Regions from separate parts of the Ruminococcus sp. 5_1_39BFAA genome, predicted to be linked through region 1. Evidence: riboswitches for the same ligand, from Rfam matches in the RefSeq annotation. Region 1 holds a riboswitch; each other region holds the start of a gene.
What was found. A riboswitch is a leader RNA that binds a small molecule or an ion and turns the genes downstream of it on or off. The one in region 1 is predicted to bind cobalamin.
Positions count from the first base shown of each region.

Region 2: it holds a riboswitch for cobalamin, as region 1 does, so the genes downstream of both, ACESZH_RS17855 (leucine-rich repeat domain-containing protein) here and ACESZH_RS01540 (leucine-rich repeat domain-containing protein) in region 1, are expected to answer to the same signal.
Region 3: it holds a riboswitch for cobalamin, as region 1 does, so the genes downstream of both, ACESZH_RS17815 (Ig-like domain-containing protein) here and ACESZH_RS01540 (leucine-rich repeat domain-containing protein) in region 1, are expected to answer to the same signal.

Region 1 is NZ_CAXSVO010000001.1:341,677-351,743, reverse strand. Features, by position in the region: gene ACESZH_RS01550 (helix-turn-helix domain-containing protein) at 1-727, opposite strand, end outside; gene ACESZH_RS01545 (leucine-rich repeat domain-containing protein) at 791-1,654, opposite strand; cobalamin riboswitch at 1,681-1,831, opposite strand; gene ACESZH_RS01540 (leucine-rich repeat domain-containing protein) at 1,855-2,700, opposite strand; cobalamin riboswitch at 2,899-3,096, opposite strand; gene ACESZH_RS01535 (DUF4430 domain-containing protein) at 3,426-4,583, shown strand; gene ACESZH_RS01530 (energy-coupling factor transporter transmembrane protein EcfT) at 4,580-5,467, shown strand; gene ACESZH_RS01525 (ABC transporter ATP-binding protein) at 5,440-7,149, shown strand; gene ACESZH_RS01520 (ECF transporter S component) at 7,131-7,868, shown strand; gene ACESZH_RS01515 (energy-coupling factor transporter transmembrane component T) at 7,865-8,755, shown strand; partial or broken gene ACESZH_RS01510 (hypothetical protein) at 9,611-10,067, shown strand, end outside.
Region 2 is NZ_CAXSVO010000022.1:45,257-55,323, forward strand. Features, by position in the region: gene ACESZH_RS17850 (Ig-like domain-containing protein) at 1-2,041, shown strand, start outside; cobalamin riboswitch at 2,186-2,373, shown strand; gene ACESZH_RS17855 (leucine-rich repeat domain-containing protein) at 2,591-3,424, shown strand; gene ACESZH_RS17860 (sensor histidine kinase) at 3,620-4,768, shown strand; gene ACESZH_RS17865 (response regulator transcription factor) at 4,765-5,454, shown strand; gene ACESZH_RS17870 (MATE family efflux transporter) at 5,712-7,109, shown strand; gene ACESZH_RS17875 (hypothetical protein) at 7,147-8,304, shown strand; gene ACESZH_RS17880 (aminotransferase class I/II-fold pyridoxal phosphate-dependent enzyme) at 8,480-9,919, shown strand; gene ACESZH_RS17885 (guanylate kinase) at 9,927-10,067, shown strand, end outside.
Region 3 is NZ_CAXSVO010000022.1:23,147-33,213, reverse strand. Features, by position in the region: gene ACESZH_RS17815 (Ig-like domain-containing protein) at 1-2,251, opposite strand, end outside; cobalamin riboswitch at 2,304-2,492, opposite strand; gene ACESZH_RS17810 (hypothetical protein) at 2,642-4,939, opposite strand; gene ACESZH_RS17805 (cadherin-like beta sandwich domain-containing protein) at 4,958-10,067, opposite strand, start outside.

The DNA.
Region 1 (10,067 bases):
TCCATTCGCTGTTATCAAGCCATTCTGTATAAATGTATTTCCATGTTTTCTGAATGTTAGCATGTAATTCATTCACATCTTTTGCCTGCGGAACAGTAAATACAGCATATTCCGCTTCCGGGATATGAATAAGAGACATACCTTCCGGTACATAGTCAGTGTTTTTTACGATAGGTCCGAAATAGTAGCAGAGTTCTCCGGTTGTACTGTCTGGATGAAGCCATGCTCCAATCTCAGAATATCCGTCATAAGTCAGCTTCTGGTAATCTTCCAGACTTACAGAAGAAAAGTCCTTTCCAAGCCAGTAAGCAGTGTTGCTTATAAAGTCAAATTCACCTTCCGGTTTGGCAAGGCAGTAACATGCTGCTGTAAAAGCATCCATTTTTTTGATTTCCGGTTTCATCATAATCCTCCATTTTTTATATTCGGTAGGAGACATTCCGTATTGTCTGCGAAATGCTTTGGCAAATCCGGATTGAGTATCAAACGCATATTTGCAGGAAACATCCATAACGCTTTGTCCATACAAAAGATCTTCAGCCGCCATGGTAAGACGAAGATTTCTGATATAAGCTCCTACAGAATAACCGGTAACATTGGAAAAAACATGACAGAAGTGATACAGGGAATAGCCTGATTCTGATGCCAGTTCTTCAGCAGTAATCGGTTCTGTAAGATGTTCCAGAATATAATTCTTACTTTTTTCAATACTTTCCAGATAAGTCATATTCTTTGCCTCCTGTATTTACTATAGCAGGAACAAGGATTATTTGCGCGTCCGTACTTGCGATTATTTCCAGATAGAAAATTCAGGTTCTCCTTCCAGATATTCTACATTCAGTTCATTTTCCTGACAATATTTATCCATAACAGAACCTTTGTAGCATCGGATCGTAGTCTGGCGATTGATAATTTCTTTTCCTACAAATTCCGGATTGTGTCTGATTTCCAGATATTTCAGGCGATTGCATCCATGAAATGCCTGGCTTCCGATATGCTTTACTGAGGTTGGCAGAACGACAGAGATCAATTTTGTGCATTTGAAAAATGCTGCTTTTCCAATATATACCAGAGAGTCCGGAAGATGAAGTTCCGGAAAACCGCAGAAATAAAATGCTTCCTCACCGATGTATTTCAGATTCTTTGGAAAAGGAAAGTTTTCCAGATTTTTGCATCGATAAAAGGCTCTGCTGTGGATTCTCTGTACGCTGTCCGGTAAAACCAGAGAAGAGAGCGCATTGCAGTTTATAAACGCTCCGGGTCGAATTATCTTCAGTTTACTGTCGGATGGAATAGTGATATTATGCAGCATGCCGTTATAAGCAAAGAGACCATCCGGAATAATAGTCACAACAGATGGGAGAGTAGCCTTTTCAAGTGTGAGGCATCTTGCAAATGCTCCAATACCAAGTTTTACTACTCTTTTTGGAAGATGTGCTTCTTTCAGACTGGTACAGTTGAAAAAAGCTTTCTCTTCGATTACACGTAAAGAATCCGGGAAAGAAACGCTGTTTATTTTCCGTTTATTTGAAAATGCTTCTGCTTCAATGACCGCAAGATCAGAAGGAAGCTGTATATCACGCTGAACATAACGGGAGACATTATCGGGCGAGATGGTAAGTCTATTGGTGAAAATTTGTGTTGTTACAGCCATAAAAACTCCTTTGTATAAAAAGAAACGGGTCTTTTTTCGCTTTAAGCAGATGGCTGGCTTGTGTAAAACATACACTTACAGCAACACAATAGCTCAGGATTTTCACCTGTATTTCCTCTTGGCTGTTGTATGAACGGATCGTATGGATACAACAGAACTTAAAACCGATATTTTTTCAATTATTTAATTATGAATAGCATTTAGTCTTCAAGATATTCAACGGTTAATTCATTATCCTGACAATATTTATCTACTACAGAACCTTTATAACAACGAATAGCAGCAGCACGGTTAATGATCCATTCCCCGATAAACTCAGGATCATGACGTATGGTAAGCGTCTTCATTCTGTGGCAGCCGTGAAAACACCATTTGCCGATATGTTTGACAGATGTCGGAAGTTCTACATGAACCAGATATTTGCATTTGAAAAATGCGCTTTCCCCCAAATATTCCAGAGAATCAGGCAATTGCAGATCTTCGAGACCGCAGAAATAGAATGCAGAATTACCGATACTCTTTAAATTTGGTGGAAAATGTATCTCCCTTAGTTCTTTGCAGCGATAAAATGCACGACTTCTGATTTCAAGAAGACTGTCCGGAAGATTCAGTTCTTTCAGAGAATCACATTCAAAGAAAGCACCGGATCCGATGGTTTCTGTCTGGCAATTTTCCGGAAATATAACCTTTTTTAAACGACGGTCACTGTTAAATACTTCGTCTTTCAGATCACGGAGCATAACCGGCATAGTTACACTGGAAAGTGCCGGACATTCAGCAAAAGCGTACACACCAATCTCTGTTACGCTGGCAGGAAGGTTTATTTCTCTCAGATAGGTAGATTTATAAAATGCCCTGGTTCCAATCGCTTCCAGATTCTTTGGAAAATCAATCGTATAAATTGTGTGATTTTTATAAAATAACTGAGACGGAATTTTTGAGACGGAATCCGGCAGTATGGTATGTTTGGCTACATATTTGGCAACATCTTTATGGGTTAGAATATCACATTTTAAATGGGGGGGACACACTGACGGGGATAACATAAAAAACTCCTTTACGAAAACTGTTTTATTGTTTTCCTGTAAAGGATAAAAGATGGGTATACACATGACCATCAGGTGGTTAAACTATCGAATAAATACAGGAAAACTCCGGTAGAGATGTAATTGTGACCTCTATACATACACGGAGCGATTCGCACATCAAAAGAAAACCACCTCCCATTTTCCTATTACGTGTAGTATATGGTAGTAGCTTTAAGCAGGTATTCTGACTCACGCAGTAACGTTATATCTCCCTTCTCATGGACGACCACAATGGATATGAGGTATAACTGCACGTTTACAGCAGCACGACTGTTCCGGATTCACACCGGATTCCCTCTAAGCCGCAACAGTGGGATACCCCACAGTCTTGGAACTTAAAACCGATAGTTGTATAAAATAATATTAAAATTTCCTTAATCATACATGAAATTACTGAAAAAGGCAATATTATTTGACAAAAAGTTTTTGGCGGAGTATACTCATATAGATAATATTGTGATTTTATGTGTTATTCATATGTGGGAAAGCTTCAGCGAGCAGATGTGATTTCTGCACAGGTGTGTGCGCAGCCGTATAGTCGGCGAGCTGGGGTTTTTGGTATAAGACGAGGTGGTTTCGCACGAGAACGCCTGTCAGGTAATGTAATTTCTTCCAGGGGATTACATTACCTTTTTTTTGCGTTAATTTTTATCAGAGCATTCTTAAAACAACAGGAGAATGAAATGGAGACAAAGGCAAAAAAGCGACTGTTCAATGGGATTATGATACTGATACTCATTGTTCTGGCAGCGGCAGGTGTGTTTACAGCGGGAAAGATTCAGGGATGGTTTGGCGGTTCGAAAGAGACTATTCTGACCAGCAAAGCGATAAAAGGTGTTGCCGATATGGAGCGAAAAGGAATCGGATATATGCTGGATTCCGATGCTGCACTTCAAAAAGGCGATGCAATTGCAACCAGAGAAGGAGCACAGGCGGAATTGCTGATCAAAGAGAAGGGCAGTCTTGTGTTGAATGAAAATACAGAAATCGTTCTCACAGAATGCAGTACAGAGTCTATGATGCTGGAATTAAAGAGAGGCGAACTCTTTGCAGATACAGTGGCATATGAAGGCACATTTCAAGTATGTCTAGGAGAAATGAAAGCAGAGCTGACAGGATGTGTTTTCTCTGTGGATGTACAGGAAGAAAAAAGCAATATCTATGTATACGCTGGGAAGGCAGAGATTCATCTGGCAGATGGTACAGAAAAAACAGTAGATGCAGGAAGCATTCTGATGGTTGAGAAGGATACTGTCTGTCAGTCGGAAGAGTTGCAGTCAGATGTTCTGAGTGATTTCCTTCTTGGCCGGTTACAGAACTGTATAAGTGCAGAACAGCTTTGTTTTACAAGTGCGGAACTTCAGAAACTACAGGAAGAACGTACGAAAGAAAAACATGCAGTGGCAGAGGAAAAGCTGAACGGACACCAGACTGCAGAAAAGGAATGTACCGTTACCATTCTCTGCAATACTATCCTTGACAACATGGATCTTCTGGATGCAGGAAAAGAAGCATACGTACCGGAAGATGGTGTGATCCTTGCAGAAACCATCGTAGGATTTGAAACAGGTGAGACAGCGTTTGATGTGCTGAAACGGATCTGTGAAAGTATGGACATTCAGATCGAATATTCCTGGACGGCAGTATACGACAGTTATTACATTGAAGGTATCAATCACCTGTATGAGTTTGACTGCGGCAATGAGTCCGGATGGATGTATAAGGTAAACAACCAGTTTCCGAATTACGGAAGCTCCGGCTATGAGTTACAGGATGGAGATCAGATCGTGTGGCAGTACACCTGTAAAGGATTCGGAGCAGATGTGGGGGCAGAACAGTGAAAGACAGATTTGCAGCATATCATCCAGTGATCAATTTTACATTTTTCATCGGCGCGATCATATCAGGAATGTTTCTGATACATCCGTATTTTCTTCTGTGTTCCGTGATACTGTCAATGGTTTACTACCTGATTGTAAGAGGAAAAGCAGGACTGCCGTTTGCAGGCGGGATGGTGTCACTTCTGGTGGTGTTATCCGTACTCAATCCATTATTCAACACACTGGGAGAACATGTTCTGTTTACATATTTTAGAAGACCGTACACAATGGAAGCATTGTTTTACGGAATGGCGCTGGCTGCGGTAATGGTATCCATACTTAGTTGGTTTGCATCTTATAATGCAGTGATGACCAGTGACAAGTTTCTGTATCTGTTTGGAAGAATGGCGCCATCGGTTACGCTGATCCTGACGATGGTACTTCGTCTGGTTCCCTCTTATAAAGATAAAGTGATCCAGATGAACGGCGCCAGACGATGCATTGGAAAAGGGGCAGATACAGGTACCGCAAAAGAAAGAACAGAGCTTGGAATGGTATTGTTATCCTCTTTGATGTCCTGGGCACTGGAGGGCGGTGTCGTTACAGCAGACAGCATGCGAAGCCGTGGATATGGGTGCGGAAAAAGAACGTCCTTTTCTTTGTATCGGTTTGAAGGCAGAGATAAATGGATGATGGCACTTATGATATTGTTTCTTGGTATGGTGGTGTTTTGCTGTACAAGAGGAGCAGCAGATGTTACTTATGTTCCGGAATTTCAGATTAAAGGATTCGAGGATCCTTATCTTGCGACAGGGCTTTTGGCTTATACAGCATTTCTGGCGATACCGTCAGCAGTAAATATTTGGGAGGAACTGAGATGGCGCAGTTTGAGATCAAAGATATGAGTTTCTATTATCCGACAGACAAAAAGAAAGCAGCTCTGGCGGGAATAAACTTAACCATTGAACAGGGGCAGTATGTAACTGTGTGCGGCAGGAGCGGAAGTGGAAAGACCACACTTTTAAAGCACCTGAAAAGTGTGCTGGCTCCGCACGGAAAACTGACAGGAGAAATCCTGTTTGAAGGAAAACTATTAAAAGATGTGGATCTGCGTACCCAGTCCTCAAAAATCGGTTATGTCATGCAGAATCCGGATAATCAGATTGTGACAGATAAAGTATGGCATGAACTGGCCTTTGGTCTGGAGAGCCTTGGGGTAGATCAGAAAACGATCCGCCTTCGTGTGGCAGAAATGGCAAGCTATTTTGGTATCCAGAGTTGGTTCCATAAAAATGTAAATGAACTGTCCGGAGGTCAGAAACAGCTTCTGAACCTGGCATCTATCATGGCAATGCAGCCAAGCGTTCTCATTCTGGATGAACCGACCAGCCAGCTTGACCCGATTGCAGCATCAGATTTTTTAAATACGGTAAAAAAGATTAACCGTGAACTGCGGACAACAATCATCATTACCGAACATCGGCTGGAAGATATTTATTACTGCTCGGATAAAGTAGTTGTAATTGAGAATGGAAAGATCATTGCAGAAGATGAGCCGCGCAAGGTCGGTGATTATCTGCAGAAAGAAAATAATGAGATGTTTGTGGCGATGCCGACACCGGTACAGATCTACTATGGAGTACAGGAAGGGCTGAAAAATAGTCCGGAAATAACTGCGGTAACAGGAAAATGTCCGCTTACCGTAAGAGAAGGTGCAGAGTGGCTGGATGAATTGTTCAAAACGAATGTGCCGGAGCATACGTCTGTGGATAAAGAAGAAAGCAGGATAGATCCGGATAATGTCACAGATGCGGCAGTGCTGGTGAAAGAAGCCTGGTTCCGGTATGAGAAAGACAGTCCGGATGTGCTCAAAGGCATCACACTGCAGGTTCCGAAAAATACCCTGTATGCAATCGTCGGAGGAAATGGTACCGGAAAGTCCACTACTTTAAAAACAATTTCAAATATCTGCCGTCCGTATCGCGGCAAGGTACTGATCAATGGTAAGAAGATTGATAAGTACCGTTCCGGTGAACTGTTTAACGGTGTACTTGCCATGCTTCCGCAGGATCCACAGAGTCTGTTCGCCAAAAAGACCGTGAGAGAAGAACTGGAAGAGATGGTATCCGGTAAAAAAGAGGATCATCAGAAAGAAATCGGGGAGATTGCAGACCTGTGTGATATCACCCATCTGATGAAAAGCCATCCCTATGATCTTTCCGGAGGAGAACAGCAGAGGGCAGCGCTTGCCAAAGTTCTTCTGACTCATCCGAAGATATTGCTTCTGGATGAGCCGACTAAGGGAATCGACAGTTTCTTTAAATTAAAATTTGCTGAGATTATGGAGCAGTTAAAAGAACGCGGAGTGACGATCATCATGGTATCCCACGATGTGGAGTTCTGTGCAAGATATGCAGATCTGGTAAGTATGTTTTTTGACGGTGGTATCGTGACAACCAATACCCCAAATGCATTTTTCTCAAAGAACAGCTTTTATACCACAGCAGCCAACCGTATGAGCCGCCATGTGTTCAGCAATGCAATAACGAATGAGGATGTGATTACATTATGTCAGAAAAATCTGTAAAAGCAGCGAATCGGAAAAAACATACCTGGATCAGTATCTCAATGATCGCGGTCCTGTTTCCATTATTACTGATCGTATCCAGATATTTTGGAAACCGGAGATATTATCTGTTCAGTCTTTTATTTATCATCTTTTCCATGATTCCGTTTTTCCTGAGTTTTGAAAAACGCAAACCAGAAGCACGTGAGATTGTAACACTTGCTGTTATGTGTGCAATCGCAGTAGGTTCCCGTGCGGCATTTGTGATGGTACCTCATTTCAAACCGATGGTGGGTATTATCATTATCACCGGTATGGCATTTGGCGCAGAAGCCGGATTTCTGACCGGAGCAGTCAGCGGCTTTGTCAGCAACTTCCTTTTTGGTCAGGGACCATGGACACCGTGGCAGATGTTTGCCTACGGTATCGCCGGTTTTCTGGCAGGACTGCTTACAAAGGCAGGGATTCTCAAACAGGAGAAAAAAGTACCGGCAGCAATCTACGGTGGAGCCGTAGTATTATGTATCGTTGGTCCGTTACTGGATACGTCCACACTGTTTACTGTAAGTGCAGTGATCACAAAAGAAGCTGCAGCGGCAACCTACCTGTCCGGATTACCGGTAAACGCCATTCATGCAGCAGCTACATTTATTACCGTTCTTGTACTTGGTAAACCGGTTCTGGAAAAACTGAACCGTATCCGTATGAAGTATGGCATGATGGAAGAGGAAGAAGTATGAGATTCGACAGCTATCATCCGATGATCAATTTCATATACTTTACTGCAGCGATCATCTGTGCGATACAGTTTCAGCATCCGATGTTCCTGATGATTTCCTATCTGGCAGCGTTTCTCTATTCCGTAAAACTGAACGGGAAGAAAGCACTGATCTTTAATCTGTGCCTGATACCGCTAGCAGCAGCGTATACCGGATGGTATGCTTATTATAATCATTTTGGTGTTACCGTTCTTCGCCTCAATATGATCGGGAATCAGATCACACTGGAATCAATCATAACAGGAATGGTAAGAGGAATCACAGCAGTCACTGTGATCATGATTTTTACCTGTATCTTTACTATCGTATCTGCAGATAAGATCATCTATCTGTTTGGCAGGATTTCACCGAGACTGTCCCTGTATTTATCTGTCCTGCTCAGATTTGTTCCAAGAGTGAAGCAGAGAGCAAAAAGGATTGAGCTTTCCAGAAAAGGAATTGGAAAAGGCTGCCTGCAGGGGGATATCCTGCAGAAAATCCTGCATACCTGTGGATTTCTTTCCATCCTGATCACATGGACACTGGAGGACTTTGTGGAAAGTGCAGCTTCCATGAAGTGCAGAGGATATTCCTTAAGAGGAAGAACAGCATTTTCTATCTATCGCTTTGACAACAGAGACAGAGGATTTGTGATCGCTATGTTTGCCTGCCTGATGGTGTGTGCAGCAGCAGTATTATTTGATCAGACAATGATTACATACAGACCGGAGATTATCATGAACCGGATCACCCCGATATCTTATGTGTTTTATGGTGTGTATGCTCTGTTTTTATTATTGCCGATGATTTTGCAGGTGATCGGTGAAAAACGTTTTGAAATAAAAGGTTTGACATTAACTGTAAGATGACTTACAATACATACAGATGAAGTCGTGAGAATTTTATGCGGATGACGCATAGGAAGCAGGTGAGAATCCTGCACAGGAACGCTACTGTGTGATGTGAAAACATCGAGTCAGATCTATTCTCATGATGGATGTACATTACTCTTCGGACTCAAGAGGTACAGTGGTCGATTATTTGGTCATGCCTTTTTGTCCGGCATGGCTTTTTTGTGTTAAAGGAAAGTTCTCCGAATTTTCCTTTAACACAAAATATTATGCACACGGGCACGTATGGAAAATGTTGCTGCGCAACCGTGCCCGGCGCGGTAAAAAAATGTGCTTCATATACGAAAATGAAGACCGCGGGGATGTGCGAAGCACATTTTTTTATTTGTTAAATCATGGAACTTTAAAATTGTAAGTCTTTAAAATCACTCTAAACACCAGATGAGAAAACTGCTGTGTTTGATTATCGCCTGTCAGCATGGCAGGTTCTCTGAGGAGGATGAATTGGAGTGAGAAATTAATTATAAAAAAATTATATATGAACTGTAGACAGAAATATTTTCTGTTTTATGGTTGTGTACAGGCCCATCAGGAACAACAGTATTTTTCGCTGACTGTTGGGGACAGAGAAATTGAAAACATTATGATATTGGTGAAATTCCAAAGCAAGTGCGTACGTTCCCGTAATAGCCGGGGCATGATGGTTTCCTCTTTTTAGATATGAATCTGCGTACATGGATGTCTATCAGATAACGAAAACTTAGGAAAGTTAGCGTTATCTTTTTTATTTGCAAAAAAACATTATAAGCAAATAAAAGCTGAATGGACTGTGCGCGTATAGATTTATAAAACTATTTAAAAGGAGGAAAAAATATGAAAGCGAAACAAAAGCTGTATCGGTTTTTGTGTATCCTGCTTACATGCATGATGGTGCTGAATGCACCGATGTCTGTACTGGCATTTGAAGATGTGCAGATCTTGGATGTAGTGGAAGAAGCAGAAATCGTGGCAGGCGAAGAATTTTCATCTGATGAAGTGGTATTTGCAGATGAAGAAGTGGTAGAGGAAGTAGTAGAACCAGAGGAACAGGTTCTGGATAACTCGGCAGATGAATTAAGTCTGTTTGAGGATGAGAGTCCGGAACTTGGAGAAAGTATTGAGATTACAAGTATCGAAGAAGTTACAATTGATACGATGGAACTGTTTGCAAGTGGAAATGATGCACCGACAACAGAAATCCCGTTCACAGTATCTGTAAATGGAGAGACAGTAGAACTGGAAGATGGCGGCGTAGATGAGAGTGACAAAACGCAGTATTGTGATGTTTCTG
Region 2 (10,067 bases), on a different contig from region 1:
TATCACCGCGACAGTCGATGGACAGGAAGTACAGTGTACAGTAGAGGTTAAGAAACCGGCGCTTACAAAAATTTCTTTTACTGAAAAGGAAATCAGCCTGTACAGGACACGGACACAGGCATTAAGCGTAGAATATACGCCATCCACGATTTTAGATACAGATAAAGAGGTTATCTATACATCCAGCGATGATTCCGTTGTTTCCGTAGATGAAACAGGTCTTATCACTGCAAATAAGGCGGGAACTGCAGTCATTACCGTAACCTCTGCCATTGACCCCTCTATCCAGGATACCTGCCAGGTGGAAGTAAAAGAAGTCAAGCTGGAATCCATCACTCTGGATAAAGAGAATGTGACTATGAACACTGGAAAAACAGAGAAGCTGAGCGTATCGGTTGAACCGTCTTTCATTCAGGAAAACGCAGTATTCCAGTGGACAAGCAGTGACGAAAACGTAGCAGAAGTCAGTGCAGACGGTGTGATCACAGCGTTTAAAGGTGGCACTTGTACTGTGACTGTCCGGTTGGAAGGCTTTGATGAAACTGCAGACTGCGAAGTAACGGTTGAAGAATTAGAGCAGCTTAATCCGGTTGTAACCATTAACCCAGAAAAGATTTACGATGGAGACTCTGTGACCATAAGATTAGGAAATCTGGAAAGACCGGAGGAAGTAGCTGGAGCAAATATCTGGGAAGAGAAGATAAGCTACAATACAAATATTCCGGGTTTGAACAGGGTCAGCAATGGAAGTTACCAGAGTATAACCTTTACTGTACCGACGGGAACACCTTCCGGAACCTATTATCTGACAGACGGAAGCTATTGGGCTGATTTCGGCGGAATGAAAGTACAGGGTATATTCATTGTAGGAAATAGGCAGGAGACCTTCTATGAGGGACAGCTTCCGGTGATCAAACTGCACATAACCAATTTGCAGGAAGTCGAGGAAAACAGGGAAAATGCTGAAAAAGAATTGGACGCATACGTTGATTGGACAAAATATGCGCCGGAGCAGCAAGATGTAATCAAAGAGATTCTGGATCAGTTCAAGGAAACGCTTGGAAGCTTAAGAGACGAGGAAGCAATTGATCTGACTGTAGAAAAAGCAAAGAATCTGATCAGCTCTATTAAGACAGACAGTCAGGTGACAGAGGAAAAACTGCAGCCTATAAAGGACGAAGCTAAAACAACTCTTGATACATATGTAAATATGAGCGACTACCGTGAAGCTGAGCAGCAGAAGCTTGCACTTATTACTGCACTTGCAAAGCTGGATATCGTGGCAGCTTCCTCACAGGAGGAGATTGACGAGATCGTAGAAGCTGCAAAGGCTGAGATGGTTCAGGTGAAGACGGATGCACAGTTAACAGAGGAAGAGAAGAGTCAGGTAACACCGACGCCAACACCGACCGAGGCACCGACACCGGCTCCGACCGAGGCACCGACACCAGCGCCGACCGAGACACCAACACCGACTCCAAGCCAGGCAGCGGCAAATCAGACTCTTATTTTGAAAGTAACAACGGGAAAGACAAATGCAGCCCTGACATGGAACAAGCTTAAGGGAATTGACGGCTATAAGATTTACGGCGCAAAATGTGCAAATTCCTATAAACTTTTGAAGACAGTCAATAGCAGCACAACTAGCTGGAAACAGACCAAGCTTAAGAAAGCTACTTTCTATAAATATTACGTAGTAGCTTATAAGACAGAAAACGGAAAAGATATTGCCGTTGCAAAATCTGCAAGAATGCACGCTGTTACAACAGGCGGTAAGTATGGAAATGCAAAGAAGATCACAGTGAATAAATCTTCTGTTTCCCTTAAGAAAGGCAGAACCAGCCAGCTAAAGGTAACAGTAACAAATACTGCAAGCAAAGTGAAATATCATGTGAGCGCTGTTCGCTATCTGTCCACAAATCCTTCCGTTGCAACAGTAAGCAAGAATGGAAAGATAAAAGGAGTTGGAAAGGGTACATGTAACGTATACTGTTACGCACAGAACGGTCTTTATAAGAAAGTTAAGGTTGTTGTAAAATAGTACATTGCGGCTGCAGTACCATTTAAATATGGTGCTGCGGCCATTTTTATTCCAGCAGTATATGGAAAAAAATATAAAAATCAGGGTAGATAAATATTTTTAAGTATGTTATAATTGAAACAATTGAATAGAGATATAGTAATTAGACAATTACCGGTTTTAAGTGGCTGACAATTTTATATTAGTCAGACTAAGAGGGAATAAGGTGAGAATCCTTAGCAGTCGTGCTACTGTATTTGTTTAGGCTTTTCGTATCCATTGTACATAAGTATGAGAAGGGAAAAGTCGTAATTGCATAAGCCAGGAGACCTGCTTAAAGCTGCTACCAGTTATTACACGCAATGATAAATGGAGTGGGATATTGTTTTATTTGTGTACGGCAGATAGTTGGTAGTGAGTCGCAAAAGGTATCCCCATTTATGATATTGCGGTAGCAGGAGGTAATTAGCAGAGATATAGATCATTAGATTTGTCAATGCAAAGGGTGCAATATCGATAGAGTATTGCACCCTTTTTTTCTGCTGCAGGTTATAAGGAGAGGTGAAAAATATGGGACAGACATTGGTATGGCGTGCAAAAGAAGATTACATATTTGGCAGGTCAGAAGCAAAGCTGAATAAGGAAAGGCAGCTTGAAATTGGGAATCCGTATAGGAAAATAGGAGATGAAGCATTTAAAAACAACATAAAAGTGCGAAGTATTACGCTGGACAGAAATGTAAATGAGGTGGGCAATAACAGCTTTGAAAGCTGTACTGCCATACGAAATGTGGAGACACAGGGAATAAAATGCTTACGTAAAGCGGCATTCAGCAGCTGCTACAATTTACGGAGTATGACCCTTCCGGATACTTTAGAGTATATAGGGAAAAATGCTTTTTCCTGCTGTAAGAGAATGGAAAACTTTTGTATTGATCCCAAAAGTCCCATTAACAAAATTCAGAAAGAAACATTCAGCGATTGTATAGGTCTGACAAAAGTAGAATTGCCGGACGGGATCGAATGTATAGATGACAAAGCATTTTACCGCTGCATAGCACTGGAAAATATCCGGATGCCGAAAAAACTGAAAGAAATCGGTGAGTTCGCATTTTACCAATGCGGCTTGACAGCTATAGAATTCCCGGAGGGCCTTGAACAGATCGGAAGCAGTGCCTTCTTAAAATGCAGAAAACTGGAATCCGTCAGGATACCGGAAACTGTAAAGGTTATCGGAAAGTGGACCTTCCACGGCTGCGACAGACTAAAAACCGTCGAAATCGCACACGACCCCGAATACATAGGTGACTGGATCATCAACAGAAGCGCAAAAATCCGCTGCTATAAAGGCAGCAAAGCAGACCATTATTGCCAACAAAACGGCTTCACTGTAGAATATATATAAAATATTACCAACAAAAAACCACTGCGAGCGGGCCAACAGGGGGAGCGCGAGGGGGCATTCGGCCTTCGCTCTCCGAGATTGCCCCTCGCATCTTTTTTTAATAGAAAATTAAGAGATACCCCTCCGTCTTTATGCTATAATACCCATATAAGCTCTAAAAGCCCGTAACGGAAAAAAGAAAGAACGGAGATACCTATGAAATTAAAGACAAGAATCATAGTCGGCTTTGTTATGATAATTCTTGTACCGCTGCTTTTATTTGCAGCGACTCTGTACGGCTTCAGTCAGTCCCAGTCACGGCAGATACAGACTGAAATAGGAGAAGACGGAGAGGTTTACGACATTTCTATTGCAGAATCTGCCAACAGCAATGCCAGGATCAATCTGATGGCAAAGGATTTATTTTTTACAGCATTTGTAATCCTGATTTTTACTGCGCTGGCCGTGGGACTCTGGGTGTACCGCAGTATCGCCACTCCTCTGGTAAAACTGAAAAAAGCGACGCAGAATATTAAAGACGGAAATCTTGATTTTGTGCTGGATGTGCAGGGAAATGATGAATTTGCTGAGCTTTGCCAGGACTTTGAGGAGATGCGCCGCCGTCTTAAGGAATCTACAGAAGAAAAAAGCCTTATAGAAAAAGAAAATAAGGAACTGATCAGTAATATATCCCATGATTTAAAGACCCCTATTACAGCCGTAAAAGGCTATGTAGAGGGAATTATGGACGGTGTCGCAGATACACCGGAAAAGATGGACCGTTATGTCCGGACAATTTACAACAAAACAAATGAGATGGATCATCTGATCAATGAGCTGACCTTTTACTCCAAGATTGACACCAACCGCATCCCTTATACCTTCAGTAAACTGAATGTGGAGGACTATTTCGGAGACTGCGCCGAAGAGGTTGGTCTGGAAATGGAAACAAAAGGCATTGAACTGGTATATGCCAATTACGTGGAGAATAACGTTCTTGTTATAGCAGACGGAGAGCAGATCCGCCGTGTTATCCACAATATCATCAGCAATGCCATTAAATATATGGATAAATCCAGGGGAATCATCCAGATTCGGATCAAGGATGTGGGAGATTTTATCCAGGTAGAAATAGAGGATAACGGGAAAGGAATCGGTCCAAAGGATCTGCCTTATATCTTTGACAGATTTTACCGAACGGACGTGTCGAGAAATTCATCAAAAGGCGGAAGCGGTATCGGCCTTTCCATTGTGAAGAAAATTCTCGAGGATCACGGCGGAAAGGTATGGGCTACCAGCCGGGAGGAAATCGGCACTATCATGTACTTTGTTCTTAGAAAATACCAGGAGGTACCAATGAAATGAGTAAGATACTGATTATTGAAGATGAAGAAGCCATTGCAGATCTGGAGAAGGATTATCTTGAATTATCCGGTTTTGAAGTTGAGATTGCAACCAGGGGAGACGTGGGATTGGACAAAGCCATGAATGAGGAATTCGACCTGATCATTCTGGATCTGATGCTTCCGGAGGTGGATGGATTTGATATCTGCCGTCAGGTGCGCCAGGAAAAAAACACACCGATCATCATGGTTTCCGCAAAGAAGGATGACATTGATAAGATCCGCGGTCTTGGTCTTGGTGCAGACGATTATATGACAAAGCCCTTCAGTCCCAGCGAGCTGGTAGCGCGCGTTAAGGCTCATATGGAGCGCTACAACCGTCTTATCGGTTCTAATGTGCAGAAAAATGATATCATCGAGATCAGAGGAATCAAAATAGACAAGACAGCCCGCCGTGTGTGGGTAAATAAAGAGGAGACGACCTTTACCACAAAGGAATTCGACCTTTTGACCTTCCTTGCCGAAAATCCCAACAGGGTTTTCACCAAGGAGGAGCTTTTCCGGGAAATCTGGGATATGGAATCCGTGGGAGACATTGCCACAGTCACAGTTCATATCAAAAAAATCCGAGAAAAAATCGAATTTAACACAGCCAAACCACAGTATATCGAAACCATTTGGGGAGTAGGGTACCGCTTTAAAGTATAAACAGTTTATCGAAAGACGGAGATTCGTTTTGATGATCTCCGTCTTTTTATATTATGCGAGTGTGCGCCAAGGCGCACACTTTTTATACAAAAATGATTAATGCGTATTTCGAATTAATATCTGAAAAAATAGAATTGCTCGTTAATTTTTCATAAATTATAATAAAAAAAAGCTGAGCTGTAGAGCGAAGCGAATTGCAGCCATATCCGCACAACGGGATAGAAACTGGTGAGAATATTATTGAGGAGTGTAAAGTTATGGAACAGAAATCCAACGCATTTTTAGAAACGGAAAAAGTGGGCACATTGATGAGAAAATTTGCAGTGCCGTGTATTATTTCATTGTTGGTTGCTGCACTTTACAATATTGTAGATCAGATTTTCATTGCAAATGCAACATATCTGGGTTCATATGGCAATGCTGCTAATAATGTAGTGTTTCCTTTGACGATCGTTGCTTTGTCACTGGCTGTTATGATCGGTGATGGCTGCTGTGCATTTGTAAGTATCAGCCTGGGTGCGGACAATAAAGAAGATGCGCATAAGAGCATTGGATGTTCGATCGTTTTGTGTGTGTTGGTGAGTGCCATTATTACTGCAATTTATTTCATTTTTCAGGATTCAATACTGACATTTTTCGGCGGACGTGTTAATGAAGAAACCTTTGCAAATGCAAAAGAGTATTTCACCTGGATTTCCGTTGGCATACCATTTTATATGTTTGGGCAGTGCTTAAACCCGGTCATCCGATCAGACGGAAGCCCCAAATTTGCAATGGTTTCCACGGTAGCTGGGGCTGTTGTGAATATTATCCTTGATCCGATTTTTATATTTGTATTCAAATGGGGAATGATGGGAGCAGCAGTTGCAACAATTGCCGGTCAGATTCTGACAGCAATCCTTGCTGTTTGGTACCTGTTTCACATGAAGGCAATAAAAATCCAGCGCAGCAGCTTCGGATTATTTGCTGGATTGATGAGAAAATTCCTGCCATTGGGAATTACCAGCTTTTTGTCCCAGATATCCCTGGTGGCATCTATGGCTGCAATCAATAATATGATCGTAAAATACGGTGCTCTGGATGCGATTTTCGGCCAGGCTGAATATGCACAGATTCCAATGGCAGTTGTTGGAATTGTTATGAAATTCTTCCAGATCGTGATTTCAATTTCAGTAGGATTGGCTGCAGGCTGTATTCCGATCGTAGGATACAATGTTGGTGCAAAGCGTATGGACCGTGCGCTTGATCTATTTAAGTTGCTGCTGACTGCAGAGTTTGTAGTGGGATTTATTGCATTGCTGATCGTGGAAATACTTCCAATGCAGTTGATCGGTATTTTCGGTGCTGCAAATGAAAGCCAGTATTATACAGACTTTGCAATTAAGGCATTTCGTACATATCTTTGCATGCTTCCGCTGGCTACTGTGAATAAAGGAACTTTTATTTATCTGCAGTCTTTGGGAAAAGCTTTTCAGTCTTCTGTACTGTCTATGATAAGAGAGGTTATTTTCGGCGTTGGCTGGGCGGTAATTCTTCCGATATTCTTTGGATTGAATGGAGTTCTTTATTCTATGCCGGTATCTGACCTGCTTACATTCCTGATTGGAATCGTATTGATCATAAATATTTTTAAGACTTTGAAGCAGAAAAACTAGAAACTATTAAAAAGCATTTGTGTAGGGGATGAAAGGAATGAAACAGATGAAAAAAGCAAAAGCAGTCTGCCAAATTTTTGGAGAAGGACAAAAGGTAACTGCCGCTGTAATTGAAATGAATGAATCTGTGAAGAGCGAAGAAATTACAGCGAATAATTTTGCAGTAGATGGAAGAAATATATTGCAGGTATATGTGAATGATACCGGAAAGACAGGTGAAAAATCGGATTCCGGAAAGTACATCCTATTGGAACTGGACCCCAAAGATAAAGAGGCAGGTACAAAATATATGGTCGGCAAAGGCCGCGATGCCCGAACCGGAATCAAACATCCGGTTTTGAATATCAGATATATACCTGAGAACATAACCATTCAAAGTACGGAAGTTGTTGATACACTTGCAGATAAATTCCGGTTATTCCGCTATCAGATGGATAACGGACAATATCTGGATTATCAGTTATATGAACCAGAAAATCAAGAAGAAGGAAAAAAATATCCGTTGGTGCTTTTTATGCACGATATGGGATCTTGTTCCGATGATAAGCTTGCGCCCTTGGCTCAGGGGACAGGGGCAGTAACCTGGACAGAGAAGACAAGTCAGAAAAAACGTCCTTGTTTTGTTCTGGCTCCATGTTATCCGCGAAAAACAGCAAACGATGAATATCAGGTGACATGGGAGGCGGATGCTACCGTAGATCTGGTCAGGGAATTATGCGAAAATTACCCGGTAGATACTGCAAGGATTTACGGAACAGGACAATCTATGGGGTGCATGATGCTTTGCGAATTAAACTTACGGTACCCGGATCTTTTCGCAGGCAGCTTTATGGTGGCAGGACAGTGGAATCCGGAACGGATGGGTGCAGTAAAGGATCAGAATCTGTGGATCCTGGTATCTGAGAAGGATGAAAAGGCATTTCCGATCATGGGTGCATGTATGGAAAGCGTGGAAAAGAACGGGGGAATCGTTGTGCGAGGCCACATAGATGCCAAAGCACCGATTGAAAGCCAAAATGATGCAGTACGTGAAATCAGGAAAAACGACAGCCATATATTCTTTACCTGGTTCGAAGGGGACAGTGTATTGCCGGAAAGCGGTCCTGTATTTCCGGGGGCATACCATATGAACACATGGATTCATGCGTATTCGCTGGAATCCATACAGGAATGGCTCTTCTCCTGCAGTAAATAAAATACCCGGCAGTGATATGATAAAAAGAAACCTTATCTGTAAATGTTTAACTTCCGCAAGAGGAGTAAAAATACAGATAAGGTTTTTTTACAGATACAAAATTTCAATAGCAATTCAGCAGCCATTGCTTTATAATAAATGATATATAAACTGCTGATCAGGAAAAGACAAAAATATGAAAAGATTATATAAAGAACTTGAAAATTTCAGCAAAGAGGATTACTATCCGTTCCACATGCCGGGACACAAACGTAATCCTCTTTCTGTGGACGGAAGCTTTCCATTTGACCGAGATATTACGGAGATTGAGGGATTTGACAATCTTCATCATCCGGAGGGAATCATAAAAGAAGCACAGGAGAATCTGGCAAAGCTGTACGGTACCAGAGAAAGCTTTTTTAGTGTGAACGGCAGTACGGCAGCTCTTCTTTCCGCAATCTCTGCATCTGTAAAAAAAGGGGGCCGGATTCTGACTGCCAGAAACTGTCACAAGGCGGTGTATCATGGGATTTATTTAAGGGATTTGATTCCCACATACATTTATCCACAGACAGATTCCATTTTGGGGATAAATGGCGGAATTTGCGCTGCAGATGTGGAAAAATATTTAAAAGAAAATCCGGATATTGAGGTCGTACTGATTACGTCTCCGACCTATGACGGAGTTGTTTCTGATGTGAGAAAAATCGCTGAAATTGCTCACGGCTACGGCATTCCTCTTATTGTGGATGAGGCTCACGGAGCACATTTTCGTTATTCGGATTATTTTCCTGTATCTGCTGTTGATTCCGGTGCGGATTTAGTAATACAAAGCTTACACAAAACGCTTCCTTCCCTGACTCAGACAGCAGTCCTGCATATTTGCAGCAACAGAGTTGACAGAGAAAAAGTAAAACGCTTTATGGGAATTTATCAGAGCAGCAGTCCATCCTACATTCTCATGGCAAGCATTGATGCCTGTGTAGATAAGATGGAGCGGGAAGGCATGGAAATGTTTGAGGGCGTTACAAAAAATCTTTCTGCGGCAAGAGAACGTCTGGAAAAATGCCGCTTTGTCCAATTGGTAAAGCCCGAGGAAATAAAAATGATTCCGGGCGTTTTTGATCATGACCGCTCAAAATTGATTCTGAGCACGGAAAACAGCAGTCTAAACGGTCCGGCACTGGGTCGGATTCTGTACGAAAGATATCATATAAACATAGAAATGAGCACTGAAAACTATGTGCTCGCTTTGGCGGCAGCAGGTGACACCAGGGAAGGTTTTTTGCGTCTCTGTGAAGCTATTGAAGAGATAGACAAAGAGGAATCGTTAAAGCAAATAGAGATAACACAAAAAGAATCCCATATTTTCTGTCAACTTCCTCCGATGAAAAGCGTGATGTCTATTGCCCAGGCCATGGAAGCGGAATCCGTATCCTGTCCCATAGGAGAAAGCGTAGGGAAAATATCAGCGGAGTTTGCCTATCTGTATCCGCCGGGAATTCCGATCATTGTTCCGGGTGAACAGATTACTGGACTTTTTATACGGAATGTGAGAAGATACATGGAGCAGGGGCTGAATTTACAAGGCCTGTGCGACAATACAAATACGGCGATCCGTACAGTAAAGGAGTAAATCCCTTATGGGAAAAATTTTTTACATTATGGGAAAGAGCGCGTCGGGAAAAGATAACATTTATTCCCGCCTCGCGGAGAATCAGGAATTGAATCTGAAAAGAATGATACTTTACACTACCCGTCCGATCCGTGTGGGAGAAGAGGAT
Region 3 (10,067 bases), on a different contig from region 1:
GAGTAAATTCAAATGCTGTTCCGGCTTCCTCAGCCTGCTTCTTTGCATCTGCATAAGCCTGGTCTGACATAACTTCAAAAGTAAATTTCGTCACGCCAGTCTCATTAAGCTCCTGCTCAGCGCTCGGCCAGTTATGAGTCTGGATCTGCATCTCCCCGTCGTCTTTTCTCAGATATACATGCTCATAGGCATTTCCGAAATATGGGGTAAATACGATGGTGTCTGTACGCTCTCCAAAAACAAACAGTTTATAGTCATAAACAGATCCTGAGAATCCAGAACGTCCCAATGTATCTGTTTCCGGTGTATACTGGAAGATCGTTCCCTCTGAAACATTTTTATATTTCGGGTATGTAAGGGCTGTCTGTCCGTTTGGCAGAACCGTCATTCTTGTAATCGTATTTGTTGTGGTGTACGGACGATACATATTAAAGGTATATCTTGCAGTGTTTGTTTCATCCTCTTTGTCCGTCACATCAATGTAAATAGCATTCCAACCTGGTTCCAGTGCATTGGCTTTGTTTACCTCCACACCGTTTTCCAATACTGTTTCAATGTAAGCCCCGCCGTATTCCTGAGTTGATAATACAGCATTAAATTTCTCTGAATCAAAGTATGGCGTAAACCTGAAAATAGATAATGTATTATTGTTTGTCTTGATCTTAATGTCATAGTCATACTGAGATGCACGGAAATTGGAATTATTTCCTGTCCATCCCTCAAACATATTTGAACTGTAGAAGGACATATCGCTTAAGTATGGTTTTTTATTTTCAATGACCTCAAGACGAACAGCACCCTTTACGGTCAGCTCCTCTGTGGATAAAGAAGAGACTGCATAAATGGTAACCGGACCTTCCTTTAAGCCTGTTACAAGTCCTGTCTCGTCAACTGTTGCAACAGTTTCATCACTGCTGCTCCAGGTAAAGGCTTCAGATCTTTTTGTTCCCTGCGCTTTTAACTGAAGCTGCGGTACAACTGTCTCATCAGCAGGATCGAGGTAGATATATTTGTTGTCAGAACCGTCTGCTGCCGCAACGCTGACACCAAGAACCTGAATCTTGAAAATTGTACAATTTGTCGGATCTGTATTCCACTGTGCAAGTACACGGGCAGTTCCTGTTTTCTTTGGTGTCACACTGATCGTGGAATAGGAAAGACTCACATCCACAATATCAGGATCCAGACAACTTAATGTACACTCTGATCCGGAATACATGGAGTCTCCCCAAGAAAACTTTGTGGGAGCCGAAATATATCCATCCTCCGGCATGGAGAGTGTATAAACACTTTCAGAAAACTGCATACGTCTTGGGTAAACAATAAATCTCAGACTGGCATATGCTCCGTCCCAATAATTGTTATTGCCTTCCTTAAGTGAAACAAAGGGATACACATATGCATTTGTATTCACTTTATTGAGAGTAATGTTTCCCTGTCCATCAGAGGTAAGATTAGTGGTATTTCCTAAATACCATTTCAGTTCCATTCCTTCCGGAAGCTCTTCCACCTTTTCGCCGCCAATATAAACCTCTGTATCGACATGAGCCGTTACAAGCTCTGTATCTGCTTCATCATATACATAAGTAAACTCATTGCCTTTTTCACTTACAAAAAAATCATCGGAATTCGTAACAGATGCTTTTAAGGCAACTCCAACAATTTCAAGAGCGATGCTTTCCACAGCATTGCCGTCCTGATCCTTGGCAGTGATGATCCATTTCTGTGTCTCAAAAGTATTTGTTACTTCTGCTATGATCTGTCCGTTAAACCATCTTGAAGAATCAGACTTTACGGCAATCGGTTCATCATAGGTATATTCGGAACCATTTTCAAAATAATCTTTTGGATAAATATATTTGTAACTGGTGCTGCCCGGAGCAGAAACCGGAACATAATAATATACGGTACGGGATACTTCCGGAAGCTCCTGGGCTGGTGTATCATCACCCTCCTCTTCTGTGACAGCATATTCCGTTATTTCTTCATCGGCAAAATCAAGGAAATTCTGGGAATCACTTTCTCCAGCTTCCTCCCACACATCCTCTCCATATGGTTCTACATCCTCACCCTCAAAACCATAGGAATCCTCCGTGTAATAATTTTCTTCAACCGGACTTTGCTCATATTCTCCGATTGATTCCTGCACTTCCTCTGCCGAAAACCAATCCTCCGCATTGACAGCGGCCGGAGAAAATGTACTGGTGACCATTGCAAGTGATAACAAATAGCTTAGCCACTTCTTTTTCATTTAGTTACCTCCTTTTCTTTTTGTAACACAAAAAAGAAACCCCATCTTTTCTATGGGCCTTCTTAAACATGTTCATATCCTGACTTAAGATCATCCTACTGACAGCGCCTTCCCGGAATGATATATTCCGGTGGCATCTTGCTGCGTTCGTCCCTAATACAGTAGAGAAAAGCTGTGTCGGATTCTCACCGACTTCCTGATTAACTGCTAAAAATAGCAGAACATGCCTGAATATTTTGTTTTTTATAGTATATTTTTACCATAATAGCTCTCTTCTGTCAAGGAAAAAACAGGAAAAAGGCACGGCCCGGATTTTATCCGAAACGTGCCTCAATTTGCTCCGCAAATCGCACCGCGGCAAATGGCTTCGCTCTACGGCTCAGCTATTTTTTATGCTTTTGCTTTCACACTCTTTGACCATGAGCTGTAGTATACCGTACTTCCGACCTTTTTAAAGCTTCGCATCCTGAAATAATATGTCTGTCCCTTTTTCAGATTTTTCTGCGTAAGGCTTCTGGTCTTGGCAGACGTAGACTTAATGGTTTTGTATTTGGACTTCTCCTTTGTACTCATTTGAACTTCAAAGCCCTGAGCCCCGGCAGCTTTCTTCCATTTCAGGCTTATAACCCCAGCTTTTGCTTTCTTTGCCGAAGTAAAGACAGGCTGTGCAGGCAGAGTTGACGCAGTCTTTAAAACCTGCTGATTTCCTTCCACCTTCTTGCTGCCTTTTTTCCGCAGAGATACTACCTTTATGGAATAACTCTGTCCCACAGCAAGAGCCTTTCCTGATACTTTACTGATCGTGTAAGACGTCTTACTCTTTGAAACGTCCGTGACTTTCTTAAATGACTTAAAAGCTCCGCCTTTTATATAAATACGGTAGCCTGCTGAAGCATTTTTATCCTTTGTCCATTTGATCGCTATCTTATTTGCAGATGCCTTTGTCTGCCTGATGGGGGCAGGTACTGGAGTTACCGTCGGTATTGGTGTCGGCTCCATTGTCGGCACTGCTGTCGGTTGCGGTGCAGGTGCTTCTGTTGGCTGCGGCTCGGGCACCTTTGTGGGTTCCGGCGTCGGTTCTTTTGTAGGTTCCGGCGTCGGTATTTCTGTGGGGGTAGGTGTCGGTTCTTTTGTAGGTTCCGGTGTCGGTGTCGCTGTTGCTTCCAGCAGAGCGTATCTCTCCTTAGCATTTGACAAAAAGTCCACTTTATTTTTGCTCACCTGCGCAGCCAGCTTCCCATCACTCTGAAGCTCAGTCCAAGCCGCCGCCGCAGCATCTATCCTTGCTTTGCATTCCGGTGTAAAGGTGACATCATCAACGGAAGATCCGATAGCCTCTATAAGACTTATTACATTGTTAACCTTTTCCACATCAGCCGGATTGGGTTTAACCGTAATTTTCACAGAGCCTTCCACCGCATTGTCTGCCTTGGAAAAAGCAGTAACCACGACATCCTTATCGCTGTCCACATAATCGATCGGCTTCAATACACCTGTATTTTTGTCTATTTCCGCGTAATCACTGTCCACACTCCAGATTACACTCTTATCTGCTGCGCTCTCCGGCAGCACCTCTGCCTCCATCTGAAGAGAAGAACCGCACATAACATCTGCTTTATTATTTTGTCCTCTGACCGTTACACTTTCGATCTTACTTTCTCCTGCATCTGTTACCACAATTTTTGTAACGCCAGGTGCTTTGCTTGCACTTGTACCGCCTGCTGCTGATTCAAAGGACATCACATAATAGGTACCCGGCTGGCTGAAGCTGCAGGAAATATAACCTTCCGAATCGTAATTGATCGCTGTTCCTATCTGCTGCCAATTCGAATTATATACATAATTCACCAGTTCTGTGGTCATTACTGGGTTTGGTGTTGTAAAGCTCGTTCCTGTCTCATCTGCAACGCTTCCGCCCTGAATATAGGATCTTAACCGCAGTATATTTCCTGCTGTGATCTGGTATTCATTTTCCTGGAAAAAAGCAAAACCACTGTGCTTATAAAAGCCCCAGTCCGTAAACATTGCCAGATCTACAATATCCCCGTCCTTCAGCAGGATATAATCCGCGCTGGCTCCCCAGTCCGTCCACATCACAGGATATTTATGGTTCACATAATAATTCAGATTCTCATCATGTCCCCAGAAATTTGTCATATAAAATGATTTCGGCTTTCCGCTGTATTTTAACAAGCTTCTTCCATTTGCCGTATCATTCTCAATGGTACTATATGCTTCCTCTCCAAACATATTTGAAACCACATCATACCTTGGGGCAGAGAGCGCAGAAGCATTCAAACCCTGTCCGCACTGGCTGTCAGATAATCCCAGATAATACCGCTCCATCAAATAGATAAAAAGATGAAGCACAGTGGGTCTTTTTATAACATCTCCGGACATATAATTGCATTCCGAATCCGTGCGATACCGGTAAAACTCTTCCATATTATATTTTCCCAAGTCAAAATAGGGAACCTCCAGATCCAAATGTGACATAGGCGTTCCATCCTTTCCCAAAATAGGAACTCCGTCACTTGAGATCGTAACCGTTACCTTTACCTTTTCCTGATCCGACTCCTCATAAGGATATTTTACTCCTGTAAAAGCGCTGACTGTATATGCACCCATAAACAGACAGATCAAGGATGCTGCCAGAAGCCCTGTCAGCCATTTCCATTTCTTTCCCATAATACATTATTCCTCCTTTTATCCATTTGCTTTGCTTAGACGTATCGTTACCTTTTTTATGTGATACCGTCTGGCTCTCCACCAGAACAGTACATAAGCAAGTCCCAGGATTGCTCCCAGCACGGCCAGCTTTGTGTGCCATGTCCACTGATTCCAGGTATCTGCAAGCCTTTCCCCTACAGCAGCGGGAGATATTTCCTTTATCATCTTCTCTATTGAATCACTGTTCACTCCGTCACTGCTGCTTCCCTGGATTCCCTCGCCGGATTCTTCCTTTAATTCTTCTTTTGATTTTTTCTTTGAAGCTTTTTTTACCTTTTCATCTTCCTTCGCTTTTTTATCGGAATCCTTTTCTTTGACAGATTTGCTGTTCTTATTTTCCGTTTCGTGCTTTGTCTGGTTTGAGCTTACCTTCTTCACATTGGATACAGATCCTTCGCCCTTCTTGACCACAAGATTCGGGGATGTATTCAAACCTGCGGAGCTTTGTCCGCCGCTTCCGGTACCGCTGATTCCGTTTCCCTGTCCATTTATTACTTTTTTGATATCCGGTATGCGAATGGACAGAATCTCGCTGACATTTCCCGCGCTGTCTCTGACAGCAATATGAATGTCCTTTTCTCCAGCCGTAAGCTTATCCAGTGAAATGATCGTTGTTCCCTCCATAATATCCACGCCTCTGCCTGAAAGCTCCAACTCCGGTACGCTTGCTCCTGCTTCAGTCACTTTATAGTAATAAGCTCCCTTTTCATCTGACTTAAACACAATGGAAGCCTTTTCTGTGGAAATACGGCTTGCACTTACTTTTTTCAGGACAGGTGCTTTTGTGTCAGTAAGATAAAGTGCAAGAAAGGTATTTTTGACCGTGCCGTCCTCAGCAGTTACACAGATTCTGACTCTTGCCTCAAACTGCCCTTTTGCAAAATAAACAGGCCAGTACATCCTTCCTTTCCCGTCGTCAATCCCCTTAATTGTCTCATCCTTCTGTACATGCTCCGCACTGATCCCTCCCAGCGCATACACCTTAACAGAAGCCTTTTCATCAGCAGCTGCCGGCCATACATTCAGGCTGCTTCTCTCCGTATCATAAGTGGCGGAATAGTTTGTCCCGTCCTTCGAAAATTCAGGAGACAGCTTAAGGATTCCGCTTCCGTATTTTGATGAGCTGCTGACGTACAACGCTTTCAGGTCTGCGTCCGAATTCCGGCTGCTTACCAGATCATACTGATAAAGTGTAGTTTTCTCCTCCGCCTGAATGGTTTCTGTCCTGGTTACATATCCTTCACAGGAAATGGTAACCTTGTATTTATTACCTTTCAGCAAAACATAATATCCATTCTCCGACAGTATGCCATTTCCTCTCTCATCCTCAACTTTTACCTGTGCTTCGGCAGGTGTCGCCTGGATCATCACCTGAATTTGGAGGTAAGGATAAATTTCCGCTTTAGCAGGAGTTTCCATTCTGTTTCCGAAATTATCTGCTCCTATGATATAGATTTCCCTTTTCTCATCAGAAGGAATGTCCAGGCTGATTTTGTTTTCTCCTTCTTTCATAGGCTGGCCTGCAGCATTAAAATTAAACGATGGTGTTTCTCCTTCTCTTACTGCTGCATAATAATAACAGCCATCTTCATTAGAGTTAAAAATCACCTGTCCATGGGTATTGTCAATTCGTACTCCCTTTATATCCGTAAGTATTGGCGCATAAGTATCCGTTCTGTTTAAGCAAACACGGTAAACTGTCTGCTTTGATCCATCACCGGAATTTACCGCTATATCCACTACCGCCTCTGCCTCTTTTTCTGCAAAGTACACAGCAATACGGGTGTGCCCTTCACTGCCTGTGGAATCCTCGTAAACAGATACTTTTTCTACACCTTTCACTTCATTTACTTTTATCTGCGCACTGGCATCCGTAGTTTTAGCAAAGATATTAAGAAAGCTTCTGTCCCCTGTATATTCCGCTGTGACGTAAGACAGATTTTCCTGTGAAAATTCCGGATTCAGGCTCAGATATCCCTGAATATCAGAATAAATATTGCTTGAACTTACAACCAGATTCGAAAGTAAAGCTTCCTTTCCCGCTGTTGTAACCTCCAGATAATAAGTGCGCGCTTTATTTCCATCCGTCACAAGAATATCCACGGAAGCCTTTTGTTTTTCATCCAGGATTATATCGCACTCTCCCGTGCAGCTCTGTCCGTTTACTTTTACAATTCTTCCTTCCGGAATTTTCATAGAAAGATGTACCTTCTGCGCTCCATCCTCCACAGTCAGAACATATTTTGACAGGTTGCTCCGGAAACCTTTATTCCATGATATCTTCCCCTTATCAGCCGCAGCCTCCAGGCTTTCCAGATAGGCGCTGGTCGTCGTTACAGCCATCAGATAACAGGAGTCATTTTTATAATATAAGGTACCGTCCTTATCCACGCAAATGGTGCTGATGCAGTATTGCTGCTGAGGAGTATCCGGTTCAAAGAAAGGCTCTGCTTTTCCCTCTGTCTGACCCGGCCTGTCTTCCATTACGTAGATTCCTCCCGGATAAGCATTGTATGTAAAATAAATATACACTCTTCCGTCAGCAATGCCGTCTCCGTCAAAATCCTCGTTTTCGTAAGCATTTGACAGGAGGGCACCTGCCTGCGGATAACCGGGAATGGGAACAGAGTATGCCAGAGAGATTCCCTCCTCCGTTTCCTGCAATACATCAAAATGATGGCCTCCGTCCGCACTGAACTGTCCGCCAGGTCCGCAGACGCCTACATAAATCCTCCCTTTATAGATAACCGGAGAAGCGGTTGCCATTCCGCCCAGATTATAGGACGCTATATCCTGAAAGCTTCCATCCTCCCCCATTCTGATCCTGTACAAATATCCGCCTTTTGTGGCAAAATAAATATATCCGTTTTCATATACAACAGAGGTTCTGATATCTCCTTTCAGCCCCGTGATCTTATCGATCATAATTCCGGATCTTGCAGATACGGAATAGATGATGGAGCTGTCCGTATACTCTCCCTCCGTAGAACCGTCGTCAGAACCAAAAACCACATATTTTTCCGTGGCATACGCGCCTGCCCAGTAGAATCCTCCCTTATGGCTGTACTTCCAGGTACAGCGCTTGATCTCGTCCCCTCTTGAAGGATCCTCGTCAGTAACGGAAAGGCAATAATACGCGCCAGCTGACGTTTCCGAATTCCAGGTTCCTGTATATATATATCCATCCTTATAGGTAACAGGCGAAAGCGTCTGTCCGCCTATCGGCTCGCTGACCCACAGTGATTTCAGGGTGGTGGCGCTTACCGCCTGTATCTGGCCGTCGCCGATCTGTGCAAACAGCATTCCTTCTGCATATGTAAGACAATTCAGTGCAAAGACCAGACTTCCTGCCAGTTCATCGCTGACAGCCAGTATTTCCCCTGTTTCCTTATCAAGCTTATAAATAAATTTTCCCGCTGCTGTATAAAGATTTCCTCCAAGGATCAGAGGCGGTGTTGAAGAAGAATTCCATTCCCCGCCCATCTGGACAGCCCATTTTTGTATCGTCTCCTCTTTTTTATTGGGTGTGTTTACAGTTGTGACACCGTTGTTCTCCTCGTTGTTTCTGTAATTCCACCACTCATTGTCCGTCAATTCCTCCTGTTTGGAATCAATGGGAACAAGCTCGATCCTGATATTGTTTTCCTGCTCTGCAATAAAGCTTCCCTGCTGGGAAATATATCCGTGGCAGGAAACATTATAGGTATAAGTTTCTCCTACCATGATCTGGCTAAAATGAAACGGCTGCTCCAGGGATGAAGTTATCCTCTCTCCTCTGGAATCGTACAGGCTTACCACTCCATTTTCCGGGATCACCTGGAAATCTGCGGATGCACTGGAAAGTCTGTTTACAATGATATGATACTCACTGGAAGTTATGTATGTTTTTCCCGCATATTCCGGATCCTGATAGGTTCCCTCCTGCTCCATGGACAATACGATATCTGTTTTTTCTCCATCCAGAGGAATTTCCGCCGGATCACTTGACTCATACAAGGCCCCGTTTATTTTCAGGTTATACCACATCTGGGAATATGGCCTGATAACAAGCTTTACGGAATTTACATTTTCCGGTACGGAAACAGAATATTCCCTTACAGTACGGTCATATTTTTTATCCAGGAGGGTTTTTGCCATATCCTCATCGTCCGGAAGATAACAGCCGATACTTGCCAGATCCAGGGTGCGGTAAACCAGGATCCTGTATAATTGCTGATCACTGTCATTTCCCGCTGTTAAAGTATACACAGCCCGCTGTCCACCGGCTGCTCCTCCTGAAAACACGGTTCCCGGAAGCTTATAACGGATGGATCTGTCATAGCTGTCTTTTTCCATTTCATTGGTGACTTTTTCACCATCCCGTGTATAGGCACTCAAAATAAGCCTGGAATCCTCCGGCGCATTCTCAGACAGATCCGCTGACACATAAAAGCTGGAGGACATGGACACAGAGCTGTATTCTGTGACGTAAACCTTTCCTCCGAACTCCTCATCCAGTTCTTCATGACGCTCCAGCTTCTGAAGAGTTCCTTCCGCATTTCCATTGGCGCTGGAATATACGGAAAGATTATTCAGATATTCTCCGTCTTTTTTTTCTTCCGGGTGAACTGCTATGTTATATTCTTCTATGGTTCCGTCTTCACTGGCAAGGACGATCGTTATGATTTCTTCCTTTCCCGTCAGGGTATGGATATAAGCCTTGTCCGGCTCTGTCTTTATGCTGTTTACGGTTATTGTATATTTTTCCAGGGAATCCTCTGTCTCCTCAGTTTCCTGTTCCTCAATCATTTCCCCTGGTCTTATCTGGATGGGAATAACCGTAATTTCCAGATTCTTTCCCTGACAGCCATCTGGAAGCGTCAGATCAAAGTTCTTCTTTTCTGTATTTTCCTCACCTTCCGGCGGATTATTTCTGTCGAATAAGAGGAATTCTTTTCCTTCGTAAACAGCCTTCAGCGATTGCAGCGTAAATCCCGCTTTTTCCTCTCCGGGAACCGGAGACACTTCCGGTATCCCGGTAGGCGTTACCTCCGGTACCCCTGTCGGCGTAACCCCCGGTTCTTCCGTAGGGGTTCCTTCTGGCGTC